DNA from 4 places in the Shewanella sp. 2_MG-2023 genome. Region 1 is predicted to be linked to each of the others. Evidence: predicted binding sites of a transcription regulator. Region 1 holds the regulator's gene; each other region holds the start of a gene.
What was found. Region 1 encodes MetJ, which represses methionine synthesis genes. Its sites were predicted from a motif close to TAGACGTCTAGACGTCTA; they were not measured.
Positions count from the first base shown of each region.

Region 2: a site for MetJ is predicted at 2,764-2,781, ahead of msrA (peptide-methionine (S)-S-oxide reductase MsrA). Genes of this name have one in related genera too.
Region 3: a site for MetJ is predicted at 2,700-2,717, ahead of serA (phosphoglycerate dehydrogenase). Genes of this name have one in related genera too.
Region 4: a site for MetJ is predicted at 2,426-2,443, ahead of metK (methionine adenosyltransferase). Genes of this name have one in related genera too.

Region 1 is NZ_JAUOSO010000005.1:12,605-18,019, reverse strand. It holds gene Q4600_RS06665 (bifunctional aspartate kinase/homoserine dehydrogenase II) at 1-1,766, opposite strand, end outside; gene metB (cystathionine gamma-synthase) at 1,865-3,025, opposite strand; gene metJ (met regulon transcriptional regulator MetJ) at 3,249-3,566, shown strand; gene Q4600_RS06650 (sulfite exporter TauE/SafE family protein) at 3,719-4,459, shown strand; gene Q4600_RS06645 (conjugal transfer protein TraF) at 4,572-5,415, opposite strand, start outside.
Region 2 is NZ_JAUOSO010000015.1:102,259-107,673, reverse strand. It holds gene Q4600_RS15455 (alpha-ketoacid dehydrogenase subunit beta) at 1-257, opposite strand, end outside; gene Q4600_RS15450 (thiamine pyrophosphate-dependent dehydrogenase E1 component subunit alpha) at 260-1,438, opposite strand; gene astE (succinylglutamate desuccinylase) at 1,589-2,620, opposite strand; gene msrA (peptide-methionine (S)-S-oxide reductase MsrA) at 2,795-3,274, shown strand; gene trxB (thioredoxin-disulfide reductase) at 3,432-4,382, shown strand; gene Q4600_RS15430 (GNAT family N-acetyltransferase) at 4,425-4,967, opposite strand; gene rplT (50S ribosomal protein L20) at 5,076-5,415, opposite strand, start outside.
Region 3 is NZ_JAUOSO010000005.1:175,054-180,468, forward strand. It holds gene Q4600_RS07270 (two-component system response regulator) at 1-169, shown strand, start outside; gene ygfZ (tRNA-modifying protein YgfZ) at 272-1,231, opposite strand; gene serA (phosphoglycerate dehydrogenase) at 1,385-2,614, opposite strand; gene Q4600_RS07285 (DUF2238 domain-containing protein) at 2,766-3,377, shown strand; gene Q4600_RS07290 (response regulator transcription factor) at 3,598-4,263, shown strand; gene Q4600_RS07295 (curlin) at 4,336-5,415, opposite strand, start outside.
Region 4 is NZ_JAUOSO010000005.1:204,218-209,632, reverse strand. It holds gene tkt (transketolase) at 1-1,907, opposite strand, end outside; gene metK (methionine adenosyltransferase) at 2,487-3,638, shown strand; gene Q4600_RS07415 (MAPEG family protein) at 3,827-4,384, opposite strand; gene Q4600_RS07410 (flavin reductase family protein) at 4,499-5,098, opposite strand.

The DNA of each region.
Region 1 (5,415 bases):
GGTAATCCTGCGCCACAACTGGCGTTATAACGCCAAAATAAGCGGCGATTACTGAGCTGTTGTTTCAGTTCACGGTAAAACGGCAATGGTCCAGAACCGGCGAGTTTGTTTGCACTCACCATATGAATGCCGCGTGCAAATAACTCTGGGTATTGCAGTGTTAAACTCGCGCTAGCACTAATATCTAATGCAACTAACTCATCGCAATCAAGCTGTTCTAACTGTTCGAATAAACTTGGGTAATCCCACTTTTTAGCTGTGGTATCAAAGTCATCTTGCCAGTTATTGATATCAATACCTTGAGGACAAATTAATGCCTCTTTCGAGCTCAACAAACCAACTAGTTGCACTGTCGCTTCTAGTTCACGGTTTAATGATGCTGATGAGCGTTGAAATAGATCGATCCATGCTTCACCAATATTACCGACACCTAACAGTAAAACACCAATTCGCATGCGCGGGCCTGCGCAGCGACGGTGGACCTTTTGGGTCAATAAATTCACTTGTGGTTTAGGCACTAAAGTGACAAGACTTAATCCATCTTGATATAAAGGTTTAGCATCACGACTTAATAAACGCGCAAAACTACGTCGGTAATGTTCGGCATCGGCGCTTACTAGAGCAACTAGGCCTAAATCGTTATTCACACAGATATCAGTGATCGCCAGCGTTTCGGCATGTAACTCAATTAAACTATGTACTTGCTTTTGATTCTCAAGCGTAAAAGCTAACTCGACCTTATGATGCGCCGATGTCCAGTAGGCTAGAGGAGCAATCCCCTCCTGGGCGAGTAAATCAATTAGGTCTTGTGTTGGTGACTGCTGCTTAATCCGAAACAGCACCACTTCGTTTAGATTAGTCACCACTGGCGCACTTGCCGATGAGCTTTGTGGCGCGATTAAGGTAAAGTCGGTATGTGATGCATAGCTTGAGCGCACTGCTAAGCTAACATTGGTATCAAACAGTGGTTGTAGTGTGCGACTGTGAAGCACAGGGGAGCCTAAATGCGCAAGGCGGTCAGCTTCAGCAAGCGACATGCTATTAAGTAACTTTGCATCACTGATTTTATTAGGGTCGGCATTAAACACCCCTTCTACATCAGTCCAAATTGTCACGCGTTCAATGTCCGCTAAGCTGGCAATTAACGTCGCACTGTAGTCAGAGCCATTACGGCCCAGTAATAAGGTTTCGTTATGTTGATTCGCGCAAATAAACCCTGTGATCACTAGACGCTCATCAGGGTGTGCTTCAAGAAGTTTTTGCACTCTTTGACGTGACTCTTCAATGCGAATATTTGGCACTACGCCTTCATCTGCCACAAGAATAGAACACGCATCAACATTAATTGCCGCCACGCCAGATTCACGTAACAAAGCAGCCATGAGTCTAGCTGACCAACGTTCACCAAAACTCAGGACATGATTAAGTTGGAACTCATTTCGCTGCTCAAGGGATAGTAAGCTGATAAGTTGAGACTTATCAGTAGATAATCGTTCACGTAAATCACGAGCTTGTTCATTTGAAAGAAGTTGTTCAATGAGGTTTTGTTGATAACTCACAAGTACTTGCAGCTCTTCTTGCCACAATTCACCTGTTTCACGAAGCGATAATAACTTATACAAAAAGTTAGTACTTTTACCCGCAGCAGACACAACGACTAAATCATCACAGTTTCCATGAGTAAGCAATATATGGGCGACGCGGCGATAGCAATCAGCATCCGCTAAACTTGAACCACCAAACTTATGTAAATGACTGCGGGTCATTTGTAACTCCTTAAACCACTTTTTGCGCTGCCATATTGACTGAATATGGCAACAATAAAATCTTACTGACTTAACTTATGACAATCTAATTTATTAGCTTAAAGCTCAGCAACTGCAGCTAAACCAGCTTGGATATCAGTAATCAAATCTTCAGCATCTTCAATACCGACTGATAATCTCAGCAATGTATCTTTAATACCAGCCTCATAACGGGCTTCTGGTACCATTGCTCTGTGTGTCATTGTCGCAGGTACGGCAACTAAGCTTTCCACTCCGCCTAAGCTTTCAGCAACACTGAATATTGATAAGGCTTCTAAGAAAGCGACTACTTCAGCTTCGCCACCTTTAAGTTCAAAACTTAACATAGCGCCAAAGCCTTTTTGCTGTTTAGCGGCAATATCGTGACCTGGGTGGTCTTTTAACCCTGGGTAATATACTTTTTCGACAACATCACTGGCTTGAAGGACTTCAATCACTCGTTGTGCATTGGTTTGATGCTCACGAATACGTACAGCCAATGTACGAATGCCGCGCAAAGTTAGATAGCTATCAAAGGCTGAACCTGTCAGACCTAAAGTGTTTGACCACCAATGTAATAGCTCACCAAGTTCAGCATCTTTAGCCACAACAGCGCCGCCAACCACATCACTATGACCATTGATGTATTTAGTGGTCGAGTGCATCACAATATCAGCGCCCAGCTCTAGCGGTTGTTGCAAGATAGGCGAAAGAAAGGTGTTATCAACAACAACTAAAGCATCCACTTTATGGCTCGCAGCCACAATCGCTTTGATATCAACAACACGTAATAACGGATTAGACGGAGTTTCTAACCAAACCATTTTAGGCTTTTGCGCAATCGCATTTGCCAGTGCTTTATCATCAGTTTGATCAACTACGATTAATTTAAATTGACCTTTGTTGGCAAGATTAGTGAACAGTCGATAACTGCCGCCATAACAATCATGTGGTACAACTAATAAATCTTCAGGACCAAGCAAGCTAGTCACTAAAGTAATCGCTGCCATACCGGTACATGTCACAACACCTGTAGCACCATTTTCAAGTTTGGCTATTGCCTCTCCTAAAACGCAACGGGTTGGGTTACCAGAGCGGCTGTAGTCGAATTCTCTTGGGTTTGTGTGTCCATCAAACGAGTAGTTAGTCGAAAGATAAATCGGCGGGACTACTGCACCATATTGAGTATCGGATTCGATACCTTGGCGAACGGCAAGTGTAGCAGCGCGATGTTTGGTCATAATAATCTCCTGAAGATTGACACACTCATGAATAATACACCACAGAGATGTCTAGATGGCTAAATGTACCTAAGCTAAATCAGATCGTCAACACAAATTAGACGTTTAGACGTCTAAACATAAAGAAATCTATTTGTATTCGTTATAGAATAACAGCAATAATTTGACTGTAATAAATAAGCAGTTAAAATCTGCCACGAATCTATCGTATAAAGGTGAGTTAATGACTGAATGGAATGGCGACTATATCAGCCCATATGCCGAACATGGCAAAAAAAATGAACAAGTTAAAAAAATCACGGTATCGATTCCTTTAAAAGTACTAAAAGTGCTAACCGATGAACGTACTCGCCGTCAGGTAAATAACTTGCGTCATGCAACCAACAGTGAACTTTTGTGTGAAGCCTTTTTACATGCGTACACTGGTCAACCTCTACCAAATGATGATGACTTATCTAAAGAAGGCCCTGATAGCATCCCAAGTGAAGCAAAAGCACTAATGGATCAAATGGGTATTGAGTGGGAAGACTTAGACGACTAAGTCTATTGTCAGTATGCTTTCAAGCTGACTGGCAAGTGTGATAATAAATCAATTTTGTGCTTACATTACGGTGTAAGCCTTCATTGATAAGCTCCCCCTCCTCTTCGCAATATGACAATACTTGAGTCAAATTTGCACTCAAAGAGAACACTATGGCATTTATCGATCCGCAAACCTTGATGCTGGCATCGGCTATTATATTTCTCGGTGCACTCACTCAAGGGCTTATTGGTTTTGGCTTAGCTGTTGTTGCTAGCCCATTGCTATATATTATTGATCCCCAACTTGTACCTGCCCCTGTTATTGCTTGCGGTTTTTCAATCGCTTTACTTACTTTATTACGTGAGCGCACATCCCTGCAATTCAACGGACTTCAATATGCACTCATTGGCCGTGTACCTGGCGGCTTTCTTGGCGCAGCATTACTGGTCTTTGCGCCGCAATCCATATTAGGTCTGGCTATTGCCTTTATTGTTGCCAGTGCTGTCATTCTAAGTTTTTATAAAATCACCGCACCAGTCAATCGCTTCACGCTATTTATCGCTGGGATTCTTTCTGGGGTTTTCGGTAATATTGCCGCTATTGGTGGCCCGCCTTTGGCTATTTTATTAGCCGGAAAAGATGCACCGCAATTTCGCGCGGCATTATCGATTTTCTTTGTATTCAGCTCTATGATTGCAATGATCATTTTATTCATCGTTGGCTTAGTTGAAATGAAGCATGTTTGGTTGTCTTTAATGCTCTTACCATCAGTATTTTTAGGCAGTTTTGTCGCGGGCAAACTCAGCAACAAAGTAGATAAACAAAAAACGCGCACAGCCACATTGGTATTGTGCGGCTTAAGTGCCTTAGTGTTGACGATAAAGTCATTAATTGAATTGTCGGCAGGATAAAAGTGGCTAAGAGGTAACTCACTAGACATGCACTAGGTATGCACTAGGTATGCACTAGGTATGCACTAGAAATAGGATAGATTGCTTCGAAGCGAGTCTACACCAAGCCAGCCTAAAAGTGATAAGAGGTTTGTAGTACTGCCCCAATGGCGTCATCTTCACCATAGCTACCACTCATATCAAGCTTGAATGCTTGACCAATGGCAAAGCCAGTACCAAATGAGTAGATATCGACACTGTTATCTTTCAAATCATGACGGTAGCCCATACGAAGCGACAACCAGTCTGTTGCTTTAAACTCCCCTCCCATGCGCCAATACTGAACGGCATCAAACTCTTTAAATCGGCTCTGTTCAACGAGGTCAATATCTGTGGTTAAGGTTATCGATGTCCAATCATATGCAGCGCCAGCAGTAATTAATGGCTCCACTTGATAATGAAATTCACGGCCTTGCGCTTCCACCGTTTTGATAGTTTTACTGAATAAATTACGTGCTGATAAACCGATAGTAAGGGCATCTAATGGCTCAAAAGCGACCCCGATATCAAGGTTAAATACGTTCTCATTATTGCGGTACTTATCATCATCAAAATCATCGGCATCGAAATTATTGGCGTTCACTGAATAATGATAAGTGTCGATACGTTGAAACTTAGGTGAAATCCCCACTCTTACTGGCATGTTCACAATCGATAACGGAAAACTTAACGCCACACCAAAATCTGTCACCCCACCAGCAAGTACAACACCTTGAGAATCTAAATCAGTAATATCAGCTGGAGGGTTGAGAGGATCTAATGTATTTAAGGTATCGATATCCGACTGTGCTATATCAGCAATACCAACAGCATCGAGATAACTCTTATAAAACACGGCCATTGGCATACGTTCATTAGGAATAACAATCGCAGCGCCGATCCCAGCTGATAACTCGGCCCGATTGCCTTTTAATGAT
Region 2 (5,415 bases), on a different contig from region 1:
TAATCAGCAAATTGAATTTCAGCAACGGCCGTCATACCATTTGAAGCCAAGCCATTAGCAAAACCTGCAATGCCTTGTTCAGTTAACGGAGTATTAAAACAACGATCTCTACCAAACTTTTCTTGTAATCCAGATGTTGCACGGAAAACGCCACCAAAATGACCCACATCTTCGCCAAACACAACCATTCGTTCATCAGCAGTCATTGCAATTGCCAATGCATCATTGATGGCGTGTAACATATTCATTTCAGCCACAATTAAATTCTCCCTGCGCTTTTAGGATACGACTTTGGATATTTCTTAATATGTTGTTTGAGCTCTGCAAGCTGCTTTTCTAAAACAGCTGTAGGCTTATCCAGTACGTCTGTAATCAAACCATCAATGTGTGGTAAAGGCACTTTTTCAGCCACTTTAACGGCGCTAAGTACTTCCTCACGATATTTCTCATAACGTGCTGCATCATCAGCTTCATTAAGCCAATCTTTATTGATCATCCAAAGCTTGAAGCGTTTAACTGGGTCATGTTGTTCCCATTTCGCTTCTTCTTCTTTCGAACGATAACCAGAAGGATCATCCGATGATGAATGCGCACCTAAGCGATATGTCATTGCTTCGATTAATACAGGTGCATTGTGTTCAAGCGCGTGCGCGCGAGCTTGTTGAGTTGCAGCAAGCACAGCTAACATGTCATTACCATCAACACGAATGGTATGCATACCGTAACCCACACCACGACTAGCAATGCCATTACCGGCAAACTGTTCTTCAGTAGGCGTTGAAATGGCATAACCATTATTACGACAGAAAAATATAGTTGGAGATTTTAACACTGCAGCCATATTCAAACCTGCATGAAAGTCCCCTTCTGATGCTGCGCCTTCACCAAAGTAACAAATGGCTACGTTACGTTTACCTTGTAATTTAAAAGCATGTGCAACGCCAGTTGCCTGCGGAATTTGTGTTGCAAGTGGGGATGAAATGGTTTGGTAATTTAGCTCGTTACTACCGTAATGAATCGGCATTTGGCGGCCTTTACCTAAATCTTTTTCATTACTGAACATCTGATTCATAAATTGTTCAGTAGTAAAACCACGGTATCGTAATGAGGCATGTTCGCGATACTGAGCAAGAATTACATCGCCATCATCTAACGCGGCTGTACTGCCGATAATTGATGCTTCCTCACCAGTACATGTCATATAAAAACTGATACGACCTTGTCTTTGCGCACTTAGCATACGTTCATCTAATACTCGGGTAAAAACACAAGTATCATGAATTCGTTCAGCGAGTGCTTTATCTATCACTGGCATGACGGCATTTTCGTATGTCGTACCATCAGCTTGAAGAATTTTTAAAATAGGAATGTGCAATGAAGCTTTGTCTAAGAAGCTGACACGATGCACTGTTTCATTATTCAGTGGTGCGTTGCTCATATTGTGCTCTTATTATGTGAGGCCTTATAAAATAAAGCTTAATTTATACTATGCGAACGAACATTACGTTAACGTAAACTAGCGATCAACTAATGTTCATTCCATCTAGTGAATAACTTCTCATTTAATTTGTATATCTAGCTTTACAAATTACTGAATATCTTCGTTAGGAGCTGGTATTAAGCATAATACCGTGCGCTGACCAACAGGTACATTTTCATTTGGAAAAACGATAGCTTCATACGGATATTCAATTAAAATTTCTTTTCCGCCTTCAGTTGCTAATACTTCACCTTGCTTAAAGCCGGTAAAATTAACCGTGGCTTTTGGAAATGCGAATGTAAAATCATCGAAGTGCTTGTTTACTGAACGAGACACTTTATACAAGTTAAGCTGGTCGCTGTTAAATTCAGCAACTGATACTTGCTGCTTGGTTATCAAGTGATTTAGCATTTTGCGCGTATTAGCAAACTTACTCATTTCATTTTGACCAAACGGCATCACCTTTCCAAGCTCAACGGTGAAAGCGTCGGCTTTAAATTGTTCTGACGAATAATAGCTAAATGTCGTTGTCGGTTCGTGATGAAATAAAATGGTGTCCACATCGCAACCAGCAAGAAACATAATTTGTTCAGCACTAAAACTACGGCCTGGTCGATAAGGATATATCGCAAATTTTTCGTGTTTTGAAGGCTTAATCGCTGTGTGCAAGTCATAATGAATACGTTGTGATACGTGATTATCGAGGAAAAAATCGCTTACATAACCCTCCAATGCTTTAGCGCGAACTCTTTCCTTGTTGCAAAGCCCTTCACCTTTTGAATGCGCGCCGCTAAATAACCTGTTCATGTTTTCTTCTACAAAACGGGTTTCAGTTAAAATGGAATCTGGGTTGCCAATTAAAAATAATACTCTGTGTTCTGTCTGTATTTGTTCATTAAGTAACGCTTGGATTAAGTCATTACAAATCTCAATAGGCGCAGTTTCGTTCCCATGAATGGCACACGATAAAACAATATCCTTAGTAGAACCTGTTGCAGGAGTAAAGCTGATGACACCGTTATCATGTATTTTGACTATTGTTTGATTAGATAAGGTGAAACTGTGTGAGGTAATGACTTTATCGATGTTAGCTAAAGTGAACGCTAAAAAATCTTTTTCTTCCATTAATTGTTGAAACACGAAGACTCCTTGAAAAACGGTAAAACGAAATTGGTTTCAATAACAGATGTTGATTCTAACACAACAAGTGGAAGCTGACGTTAAGGGACAATTAACATAGTGTAAAACTTTACTTGCATTCTCATTCAGAACAAATATAATTTTAGCCATCTAGACTTCTTTATGGATGTAAGTATGACTTTAGCAACATTTGGTGCAGGCTGTTTTTGGGGTGTTGAATATTTTTTCAAGCAAGTAGATGGTGTTACCAATGCACAATGCGGCTATATGGGCGGAAGAGATCAATTTCAGAGTTATGAAGAAGTAAAAACAGGCACAACAGGTCATGCTGAAGTCGTTCAAGTAGAGTTTGATGAATCAATTGTTTCATACCAAGAGCTTTTGGAAGTGTTCTGGCAAAATCACAACCCAACCACTCTGAATAGACAAGGTGGCGATATTGGTAATCAGTATCGCAGTGCTGTATTTTTTCATGGTAAAATTCAAAAAGACGCTGCTGAAAAATCCAAACTTGATCTAGCACGCAGTGGTAAATGGGGAACTAAGCATATTGTAACTGAAATTGTTCCAATTCAGCAGTTCCACCCTGCAGAAGAATATCATCAAAATTACTTAGAGAAGAATGAGTTACCAAGCTGTCATATTAGTTATTAGTTTATGAAATGACTTAAGGCACTTGTATTGGTGCCTTTTTTATACAAAAGCGATTAATACAATCTATATCTTAGACAGTTCTGCACTTTACCCCATCCGTTAAATTCCCTACAATCCATGCAAATTGCTTAAGGCATGAATACGGAGAAATACAAAAATGAGTCAAGCTCGTCATATTAACCTACTTATCTTAGGTTCAGGTCCTGCTGGTTATACTGCTGCAGTTTATGCCGCTCGTGCGAATTTAAAACCAGTCATGATCACTGGTATGCAGCAAGGCGGTCAATTGACCACAACAACAGAAGTTGAAAACTGGCCAGGTGATGCTGAAGGTTTAACCGGTCCTGCTTTAATGGAAAGAATGCAACAGCACGCAGAAAAATTTGAAACTGAAATCATTTTTGATCACATCAATGAAGTCGACTTTAGTGAGCGCCCTTTTAAATTAAAAGGTGACAACGGCGAATTTACTTGTGATGCACTAATTATCGCAACTGGAGCCTCTGCTAAATATTTAGGTTTGCCTTCTGAAGAAGCATTTATGGGGCGAGGTGTATCAGCATGTGCAACTTGTGACGGTTTCTTTTATCGTAACCAGAAAGTAGCCGTTGTTGGCGGCGGTAATACCGCTGTTGAAGAAGCACTTTACTTAAGTAACATCGCATCAGAAGTTCATTTAATTCATCGCCGTGACACTTTCCGCTCAGAAAAGATTCTAATTAATCGACTGATGGACAAAGTGGCAAACGGAAATATTATCCTTCACTTAGATCAAACGCTTGATGAAGTGACTGGTGATAATATGGGCGTTACTGGTTTGAATATGAAGAGCACTAAAGGCGGGTCTATTTCGTCTCTAGAAGTTGCAGGTGTATTCATTGCAATTGGTCATAGCCCTAATACTGGTATTTTTAATGATCAACTGAATATGAATCACGGCTACATTACGGTTAATAGTGGTTTACAAGGTAATGCAACACAAACCAGCATTGAAGGTATTTATGCCTGTGGTGATGTTATGGATCAACATTACCGTCAAGCGATTACATCAGCAGGTTCAGGTTGTATGGCAGCTTTGGATGCTGAACGATTCCTTGATGCTCAATAAGCGCGTTATGTATTAAGATAAAGCCAGCGAATGCTGGCTTTTTTATTGTGTCGAATCCATTGAGTATAAAACTACATCTACTTCGCCATCGACATCTGGGTGCACAATTGTCTTTTGGTATGTCATACCTAATTTAACCATTATGTTTATTGAAGCGCTATTGTGTTTATCAGCGATAGCGGAAAACTTTTTCACATTTTGTTGATGAGATACAATGTGTTTAATGACCGCTATGGCACTTTCGGTTGCAACTCCTTCACCCCAAGTTTCTTGTTTAAATCGCCAACCAATTTCGATATTGTTAAACTCAGGCGACTCTGTAAAAAAGCCCATTGGTCTAATCAAAATCCAACCTGCAAATTGTGTATCATTTAAAAATACTTTCCAAAGCCCCCAATCTTTAGCAGGGTTAAGGTAACTGGCTAAGCGTGGAATAAAAACCTCATCAATTTCTTGTTGAGTTGTTTTTTTACCGCCATTGATATATTTCATCACAACAGGGTTTTGATCCAATTCAAATAATAAATCCGCATCATTAAGTGTCATAAGTGAGATAGTAAGGCGTTCTGTAGTAATTACAGTCATCGTAGTATTCCGTTAATAATGATTGTTTAAGGCTAACAATAAGATACAGTAAATTATAGGCATAAAAAAAGGAACCCGAAGGCTCCTTTTTTAAAGCATTTTAACTAATTACTTAGCTAAAGCTTCTTTTGCTTTTTCAACTAAAGTTGTAAATACAACTTTGTCGAATACAGCGATGTCAGCCAAAATCTTACGATCGATTTCGATTGATGCTTTTTTAAGGCCGTTAATGAAACGACTATAAGAAAGACCATTTTGACGAGAAGCCGCATTGATACGTGCAATCCAAAGTTGACGGAATTGACGTTTCTTTTGACGACGGTCACGGTAAGCATATTGACCAGCTTTAGTTACTGCTTGAACAGCAACACGGTAAGTACGTGAGCGAGCTCCGTAATAACCTTTGGCTAATTTAAGTACTTTCTTGTGACGAGCACGAGCGGTTACA
Region 3 (5,415 bases), 160 kb from region 1:
TGCACTGACATCGGCAAGACCTTATAAGAAAGCTTGGACAGTGGAAGATACGTTGAGTTTGATTGAGAAAGAATCAGGTAAGCACTTTGATCCAGAACTGGTTGAGAAATTTAAATCTGTCATGGATGATGTGAAATTGATCAAAGCAGAGCATGAAGAGTCATTCTAGCGTGTTATAAAATATTGTTTCTTAATATCTTATTATATAAAAAAGGATAAATACTTAATGTATTTATCCTTTTTTGCTTTACTACTGTACCAAGATAAATGATTAATCTTCCAACGAGTAAGGCAGTGCAATAACACTGAGCTCACTTGTTTCATCTTCTTTAATACGCAGTTTTGCATCATTTTCTGTGTCGTTAGCAAGAACCGCAGTGAGTAAGACTTTACCTTCATGCTGTACTGACTCAATGACTTTACCTGCACGACGAAATCCGTCTTCATCAGCAATTTCAATTTGATTTTCGCTGCTAACTGTTTCTGATGTGGTTCCGGTAAGGATATATAAAGCACGCTTATTACCGCCGCGATACTTCATTCTTGCGATTGTTTCTTGCCCCATGTAACAGCCTTTTTCAAAGCTGATACCGTTGACTGCTTGTACATTACACATTTGAGGAACAAATTCGCCACTATGGTTCGCATCAATATTGGCGTAACCTGACTTGATTTCAAGAGCTTGCCAAGTGGCAGCCTCTTGTAAAGCTTGTTCTGAAGCTGCAACCAACTCATGGGCTTTTACGGCTTCTGTGATAACAATGAAACGTTCACCATCTTTAAGGATAATAGTATCTGCAACTGTGGTTAATTCAGCTGTGATGTCACCAAATTGCTGGGCAATAAATGCTGCCGCATTTTTCCCTGCCAAACCCAGAATGATTTTATCAGCGGTAACATCAATTAATTCAGCTTTACTGAAAACGGCATATTTTTGCCATTGCGCTAAGCTCAGAGGCAGGACTGAAGCAGGTAATAGGGCAAATAGCTGCTCAGCAATTGAAAAGGTTCTAAAGCTTGAAAGCATTTTACCTTTCGCATCGCAATGTGCCCCCCAACGCCATTGATCATCCTGTAATGACATGATGTCAGTCGTCACTTGACCGTGAATAAAGGTTTTGCCCTGTTCACCGGTTATTTCAATTAAGCCTAAATGAGTAAGATTGGCGACTAATAAGTCAGGAGAGGTATGTAAAAAATCCCAATCAGGCAGAGTCGTTGCAAGTGTCATAAACTAATTCCTAAGATGACCAACAGATATATGGATTGAGTGTAACGGAAATCATTAACGCTCAAAAGAAAAAGCTATCTCCAATTGAATGAAGATAGCTTTATTTCACAGTTCACCTGTACAACTAAAAGTACGTCAAATTAACACTGGTGGTTAAAATAAAACGCGAGTACGAATCGTACCTTCAATTGCTTTTAACTCGCCTAAGGCTTGTTCTGCTTGATTCGAATCAACTTCCATTACTACATAACCAATCTCTGCAGTTGTTTGCAGGTATTGTGCAGCAATGTTAATGCCTTTTTCAGAGAAGGCTTGGTTAATTTTAATCAATACACCAGGGCGGTTATGGTGAATGTGCAGTAAACGCGAAGTGCCTTTGTGTTGCGGTAAAGAAACTTCTGGGAAATTAACTGCAGAAACCGTTGAGCCGTTATCTGAATATTTGGCTAGCTTGCCAGCAACTTCAATGCCGATATTCTCTTGTGCTTCAGCTGTACTGCCACCAATATGCGGGGTAATGATGACATTATCTTGGCCGCGTAATGGGCTGATAAATTCGTCATCATTTGATTTTGGCTCGACTGGAAACACATCGATAGCTGCGCCAGCAAGGTGACCTGATTTCAATGCATTTGATAGTGCGTCGATATCAACCACAGTGCCACGAGATGCATTAATGAAAATACTTTTCTCGCGCATTTGAGCAAACTCTTTTTCACCAAACATATCTTTTGTTTGAGGCGTTTCAGGGACATGCAAACTGATCACATCAGCTTCACCTAATAACGTTTCTAACGAATGAATTTGGCTTGCGTTGCCTAGGGGTAGCTTATCTTCAATATCGTAGAAAACCACTCGCATACCTAAGGTCTCAGCTAAAATACCAAGTTGAGTACCAATATGGCCGTAACCAATAACACCAAGGGTTTTCCCACGGACCTCATAGCTGCCACTGGCACTTTTAAGCCAGCCACCACGATGGGCATGAGCATTTCGCTGAGGAATACCGCGCATTAGCATGATGATTTCACCTAAGACTAACTCTGCAACACTGCGGGTATTAGAAAAAGGCGCATTAAATACCGGTACACCGAGTTTTTCAGCAGTGGCGATATCAACTTGGTTTGTGCCAATACAGAAACAACCAATGGCGACGAGTTTTTCAGCATGATTTAACACGTCTGCAGTTAATTGAGTACGGGAACGCAAACCAACAAAGTGCGCATCCTTAATGGATTGCAGCAACTCATCTTCAGGTAAAGATGCTTTATGGTATTCAATGTTTGTGTAACCTGCACGCTCAAGTACATCGACCGCAGTTTGGTGGACGCCCTCCAACAGCAGGATTTTTATCTTATCCTTGTCAAGCGAGTGTTTCGCCATGATATGGGTACCCTCTTATCAATAGTTATGCTTATGTTATGCTGATATAAACGCCCGACCAAAGTAGCACTTTTTTTAACGCTTGTAGAGGGCTAGATGGCTAAAGTTAATATTCTAATTCTAGAACAATATCATCTAAGAGGGATTTAGTTTGAATAAGAAAGTTATATGGATAGTTATATATTGCGCAGTTTTAGTTTGGTCAGTCATTTCGCCTAAAGATATGTTTACATGGTGGTTAGAAGCATTACCTGCTTTATTGGCAATTCCTATCTTATTTTTCACACGTGATCGGTTTCCGTTAACACCACTTTCCTATGTTTTAATACTCATTCATTGCTGTGTGTTACTCGTTGGAGCTAAGTACACCTATGCAGAAGTGCCTTTATTTGATTGGATAGCGCAGTGGATGGGGAGCGATAGAAATAATTACGACAAAATAGGCCATTTAGCTCAAGGGTTTATTCCTGTCATTTTAGCTCGTGAGGTCATGCTAAGAAACCAAGTACTACAACCCGGGTATTGGTGTCAGTTTTTGTCTGTATGTTTCGTTCTGGCATTTTCAGCTTTTTACGAATTAATCGAGTGGTGGGTTGCTATTGGAACAGGTGAAGATGCAGAAGCATTTTTAGGTACTCAAGGTTACGTCTGGGATACTCAATCTGACATGTTGATGGCCTTATTAGGAGGTATTAGTGCTTTAGTAGTGCTTACTCGATTGCATAATAAACAGTTAGCATCACTGATAAAAAATAAAAATTAGTGTTTTATGCTTTTTGTAGCATGAAGTTAAGTTTTTTTATGCTATTAATAGAGGGTATTAGAAGGACTTATCGTTTTATTTAATGCGTTAGTATGACAAAAAAACCATATTAACTAGTTAAAATATACTATGATTGAGTATTGTTACTATTTTGTTATCGAAATTCAGGAAGAAACCCGTTAGATCGGGATGTTAGGGATGCTTTTCAGGGAGAAAAGTGATGAGCTCAAATATTGATGAATTAGTTTTCTTACACCAAGTTGCAGCGCCATGTAATTTGGCCATTCTTGCGGAATCAATAGGTCTTAAAACCAGGATAGTTAAACATGCTAGTGATTTGGAAGTAGAAAAAAATTCCAACAGTTTTTATTTGGTGGCGCAAAAGGGCGCTGCTTTAGACAGTAAAGGGATACCTTTACTTGTGTCTCGTTTGGTTAACCATGTGCCAGTTGCTTTATATCAAGTTGAGCGAGGCTCCTTAGATCAAGAGTCAGCGTTATTACTGGGCGTAAGAGGGCTACTCTACTCCGATCAACGTATGGACTTGATGTTGACAGGGCTGCGTAAAATGGTAGCTGATGAACTTTGGTATGACAGGCCGTTAATCAGTAAAATTTTCCGTAGATTAGTACAAAAGTTAGATGCTAATACGGAGATTCCACCAGATACAGTTGCCATGCTTCAGATGCTAACTAGCCGCGAAAGAACGATTATCCAACTTGTGTCTAGTGGTGCGAGAAATAAAGAGATAGCCCATCGCTTATGTATTAGCGAGCACACAGTTAAAGCACATATTTCTTCTATTTTTCGTAAAACTCAGTCGCGAAATAGAGTTGAGTTATTACGTTGGGCACAAACTTATCAAGCCCACTTTGAATTTGCGTAATTTATAGATTAAATCAAAACAAAAGGGAGCATATAGCTCCCTTTTTTGTTTTATGTTGTCAATACTCGAATATTAATTTTGATATACAGTCGCAGTATTGAAATCACCGGTTTGAGAAACATTAATCATGCCGTTTTCGCCGATTTGTGAGCCAATTACTAGGTTATCATTACCCATTTGCGAGATAGTTAAGTTATTGCTGTAACCATCGACTGAGAAGTAACCTTCATCACCGCCAATCCAGTTTCCGTCACCTTGTTGAGTAATATCAACGACGTGTTCATCGCCAAAAGCAACTACGTCAGTGAGGTTAAACTCACCGTCTTGAGCAATATCGATAACTTGAGCAATACCGATATTAGTCAAGCTCGCTTCGTTATCTGAACCTACTTGCTCAGTAGTCACTTCATTTTCAAATCCAATAGTATCTACATAAGCAAAGTTAGTATCGCCTGTCTGATCAACTGTCACCATATTGTCATCTAAATTAACAAACACTGCGACTTCATTGTTCATGCCTTCAGAGCTAACGCTGACCTCATTGCCAAAGCCATAAGTCCCTGATGCGACATAGTTTGATTCACCATCCTGTAATACTGTGACGGTATTTTCATCTCCGCTGGTTTCAAATTCTGTTAAATTAGACATACCAGCTTGATCGATATCGATGACATTGTCATTACCAGAAATGACAGCGATGTTAGCATCACCTACTTGGTTATCTGTACCATCTTGGTAGATATAGACTTCATTGCCATCGCCAGTTGCAAATTCAATCACAGCGCTGTTTACATCACCTGATTGGTCGATAACGATGTCGTTACTATTACCTGTAAGACTAGCCACAACCCCTGTATTAGCATAACCAGATTGATTGATTTCAATGTTATTGCTGTCGCCGTATACGCCAATGGCTGCACCAAAGTTTTCGTCACCTGATTGGTCAACGAATAAGACATTGTCATTACCTACATTGGCTGTACCACCCGGTGCGACAAGTCCTGCTTGGTTATTATTACCATCTTGAGTGATGACACCTTCGTTACCATTACCATCAACACGGAATACTGCTAAGTTAGCTGAACCATATTGTGTGGATTGCGTAAGGTTACTATCACCTACATGTTGAATGATGCTGTTGTTCTGAAATCC
Region 4 (5,415 bases), 190 kb from region 1:
AACGTAGACATACCGACTACAGCGCCGTTAAAACCAACATATTTGTGCCAGTAATCAACATGCGCAGCTTCAATAGCAACACGTTTCAGTACGCCAGCAGGTAATACTGATTCTTTATAAGCTGCATCTTGCTTATCAAATACGTTAGTAGATGGCATAGAAACAACGCGAACTTTTTGACCTTTTTCAGTCAATGCTGCAGCAGAATCAAGTGCTAGCTGCACTTCACTACCTGTAGCAATTAGAATCACTTCAGCAGTACCTTCACAATCAGACAGTACATAACCACCTTTAGCAACATTAGCTAATTGCTCAGCTGTACGTGCTTGTGCCTTAAGGCCTTGGCGACTAAAGATAAGTGAAGTAGGCGCTTTACGGTTTTCAATAGCAGACTTCCAAGATACAGCAGTTTCCGCCGCATCACATGGGCGCCATACAGTCATGTTTGGCGTCATACGTAAGTTAGCAAGTTGTTCTACTGGTTGGTGAGTTGGTCCATCTTCACCTTGACCAATTGAATCATGGGTATAAACGAACACGTTTTGAATGCCCATTAATGCTGACATACGTACTGCATTGCGAGCGTATTCCATAAACATCATGAACGTCGCGCCGTAGTTAATGAAACCACCATGCAAAGAAGCACCATTCATAATGCCACTCATACCGAACTCACGCACACCGTAGTAGATGTAGTTGCCCGCAGGATCGTCTTGAATACCTTTTGAACCAGACCAAAGAGTCAGGTTTGAACCCGCTAAGTCAGCAGAGCCACCTAACAGTTCAGGTAACATTTCGCCGAAGAAACCGATGGCGTTTTGTGAAGCTTTGCGACTTGCAATGCCTTCTGCTTTATCTTGGCATTCTTGAATAAATGCGTTGGCTTTTTCTTCAAATTCTGCAGGAAGCTCGCCTGTGATAACACGACGTTTGTATTCAGCTGCTAGCTCAGGGAAAGCGGCAGTATAAGCTGCAAATTTCTCGTTCCAGCTTGCTTCGTTTGAAGCGCCAGAATCTTTTGCATCCCAACCTTCATAAACAGTTTCAGGGATTTCAAATGCACCGTGATCCCAACCAAGGAATTCACGTGCTGCAGCGATTTCAGCATCACCCAGTGGTGCGCCGTGACAATCATGACTACCTGACTTATTTGGCGAACCAAAACCAATGGTCGTTTTACAACAAATCATTGTTGGCTTATCAGTAACAGACTTCGCTTCTTCAATAGCTGCGCGGATTGCATCACTATCGTGTCCATCAACGTCTGCGATAACGTGCCAGCCGTATGATTCAAAACGTTTAGGCGTGTCATCGGTGAACCAGCCTTCAACATGACCATCAATAGAAATACCATTGTCATCCCAGAAAGCCACAAGCTTACCAAGACCTAAAGTACCTGCTAATGAACATGCTTCATGAGAAATACCTTCCATCAAACAGCCATCACCTAAGAAACAGTAAGTGAAGTGGTCAACGATATCGTGACCAGGTTGATTAAACTGAGCAGCCAAGGTTTTTTCAGCAATCGCCATACCGACAGCGTTACTGATACCAGCGCCTAATGGGCCCGTTGTAGTTTCAACACCTGGCGTATAACCATATTCAGGATGACCAGGGGTTTTAGAATGAAGCTGACGGAAGTTCTTCAATTCTTCAATAGGTAATGCATAACCTGTTAAATGCAGTAAAGAGTAGATAAGCATTGAACCATGGCCATTTGATAATACAAAACGGTCACGATCAACCCATTCTGGGTTGTTTGGGTTGTGCTTAAGGAAGTCATTCCATAGCACTTCAGCGATGTCAGCCATCCCCATTGGTGCACCTGGGTGGCCAGAATTGGCTTTTTGAACAGCATCCATGGTTAATGCACGGATTGCGTTAGCGAGTTCTTTACGAGATGACATGCTCTCTCCTGCTTGTTGATGATGAGGTCTAGCGGGCAATTGTGGGGACATATTTTCCCCTACTCAGCGATGGGACGCAAATTATTATTAGATATAAGTCGCAATTTTTTGCATCTGACTACCAAGCCCCAGCTAAATAAGATATTAAACGGCTTAAATTTATATCATGTTAACGCTAACATTTATATAGCTTTTTACACCCATCCTCAACATTCCATTAAAGAATGCCTGATCCAAAATCACCGTTCTGCGTACTAAACGATGTGAATATTTATTGCCAATAAACGTATTAAAACAGTCAAAATTAATAATACTCAACTAAAATAATTGTTCTATTACCGCCCATTTAAACCTTAAGGTTGGAGCTAAAAAGTTAAATAACTGCATAAATTTCATAAGATTAATTTATTGATATCTAAAACAGTCAAAAATGGATTTTTATAAATATTTGAATGATTGCACAATTATTAACTTATATTAGTTCTAAGGGGTGTTATCCAATCCGATTTGAATTATTATAGACGTCTAGATGTAGATGCTTCTACACGTTCAAATTCCAAAAGACGAGATTTACCAACTATGGCAAACCACTTGTTCACCTCTGAGTCAGTCTCAGAAGGTCATCCAGATAAAATCGCCGATCAGATTTCTGATGCGGTATTAGACGCAATTTTAGAGCAAGACCCTAAAGCACGCGTTGCTTGTGAAACTTACGTTAAAACCGGTATGGTTTTAGTCGGCGGTGAAGTCACAACTTCTGCTTGGGTTGATATCGAAGAAATCACACGTAAAACAGTACGTGAAATTGGTTACACCCATTCAGATATGGGTTTTGATGCTGATTCTTGTGCGATTTTAAATGCCATTGGTAAACAGTCTCCAGACATTAACCAAGGTGTTGACCGTAGCGATCCAGCTGAACAAGGCGCGGGTGACCAAGGTCTTATGTTTGGTTACGCGAGTAACGAAACCGACGTATTAATGCCTGCACCGATTACTTACGCACACAAATTAGTGAAGCGTCAGTCTGAAGTGCGTAAAGATGGTACTTTACCTTGGTTACGTCCTGATGCGAAAAGCCAAGTCACTTTTGCTTATGAAAATGGCAAAATCAAAGGCATCGATGCTATCGTGCTTTCGACTCAACATCGTGAAGATGTGACCCAAGAAGACTTGATTGAAGGCGTGATGGAAACCATCATTAAGCCTGTTTTACCATCTCAGTGGTTAAACAAAGACACTAAATACTTCATCAACCCAACTGGTCGTTTCGTTATTGGCGGACCGGTAGGTGATTGTGGTTTAACAGGCCGTAAAATCATCGTAGATACCTACGGCGGTATGGCTCGTCACGGTGGTGGTGCTTTCTCTGGTAAAGACCCATCAAAAGTTGACCGTAGTGCTGCATATGCTGCGCGTTACGTTGCTAAAAATATCGTTGCTGCAGGTCTTGCCGACCGCTGTGAAATCCAAGTGTCTTATGCAATTGGTGTTGCAGAGCCAACATCTATCAGCATTGAAACATTTGGTACTGGTAAAGTATCTGAAGATGTATTGATTAAGCTTGTACGTCAGCACTTTGAGCTACGTCCATACGGCTTAACAGCAATGCTAGACCTTGCACGTCCTATCTACCAAGGAACAGCTGCATACGGTCACTTCGGTCGTGAAGAGTTCCCTTGGGAAGCAACTGATAAAGCTGAAATCTTACGCGCTGATGCAGGTCTATAAGTTTTAAACTTATTGACTGCTGATGCCAAGTAAATTGTTTACGCTAAGTTAAGCAATAAAAAAACCGTCAATTGACGGTTTTTTTGTGCCTTTAATTTATCTCACTTGATATCTAGAGTTCAAAATAACTATGTACAGTGCAATATAGATAACTATTGGCAGTGCAAGATAGATATGTACACTACAGGCTAGGTGAAAGTACGATAGAAAAGATAAATGATAATCGCGCCCACAGTTAACACCGACGGATAAAAGGTCAAGCTAAAGCCGATAGATCTTGCCCCCGCCCCTTTATCATAACCGCGCATAAACAATATTCGGCCGATAAAAAATAATACCGAAATTAATCCAATTAACGACATATAGTCAGCGGGCATAATGAAAGCCCATAAGAAATACACACTCATCACAATACAAAATTGTTCTAAGGTATTTTGCAGAACACTTTGCAAGCGCCTAACTCGCTCTGATTGCTCATAATAACTGCTACCATCAATATCTTTCGCACTGAAAAATCGATGCTTAGCAACACGCCCCACAGCAATGATTAAGCTTAACGTTGGTAAAATCATCCCATAGGCATAAATAACCAACCTTTCAATTAATGATTGTGGCTCACTATATTCAAAAGGGTTTGCTAGTGCGCCATAAATCACCACAGCAAAAGACACAAGCATCCCTATCACAATACCTTGAGTGACATCACGTTGCTTACTGGTAAGTTTATTGGTAATTGAAATTGGCATTATCTCTCCCTGTCATTAATGCTCAACTGCTAAAAAAATGACCTCGATGATCCCTCATTAATATGGTCATATACCGATATTCGCACTCCTACTGGAGCATCACTAATTCAAAATTTATCGATTTAGCTGCACTTTGTCTCTTGTTAAACTATAGTCATTACCCGCCATTCTGCCGATGGCATCCAACATTTCACTGTCGATTTTAAAGTCAGTAACAGCATCATCGCGCACGTGAATGGCAACCACATCACCTAGCACTAAATGGCCTGACATAGGAGCCTGCCCTAAATCTACAATTTGATTTAGTCTACATTCAAAACTGACAATCGCTTGCTTCACTCTATGCGGAGCGACTATCGATGAAGCCAGTTTCTCAACACTTGCATATTCAAACTCATCTTCAGTTGCGGGGATTTGATGGCAGGTTTGATTCATCACCGCTAAATCTGAATAGCTGACACTATTAATCACAAATTCTTGCAGTTCACGAATATTGACTAAAGTGTCTTTCTCAGCCCCTTTATCTGTGCTCATAGGGTTAAAACACAAGACTGGTGGATTAGCACTTGCTACAGTAAAAAATGAAAAAGGTGCTAAATTATTGACCCCTGATTTTGATACTGTTGAAACCCAAGCAATGGGTCTTGGGCTGACACCACCAATAAGCAATTTATAAACTTGTTGCGGTGTTAATGATTCTGGCAAAAATTCCATTTATGTCTCAAGTTGTTCTAAACATCAACTTAGCTAATTGAGCTCGGGTAAACTGATGAAAATCATATGCTAAATAAGTTACTTACTAAGCTATCACCCTATAATTGTTCAAACAAGCCCAAATCTTCCCACTCAAAATAAAACAAGTCATTAACATAATTTATCAGTAAAACTGAGCATATTATGCTCAACATTTAACGCGCAGAAGGTAGTGATGTTATTGAACGAGGGCTAGATCATTGAAATTTAGCTATTCATATCAGCTAAACTGATGATTTGTTATGATGGCGAAACACAAAACTCAGATTACTTATAAA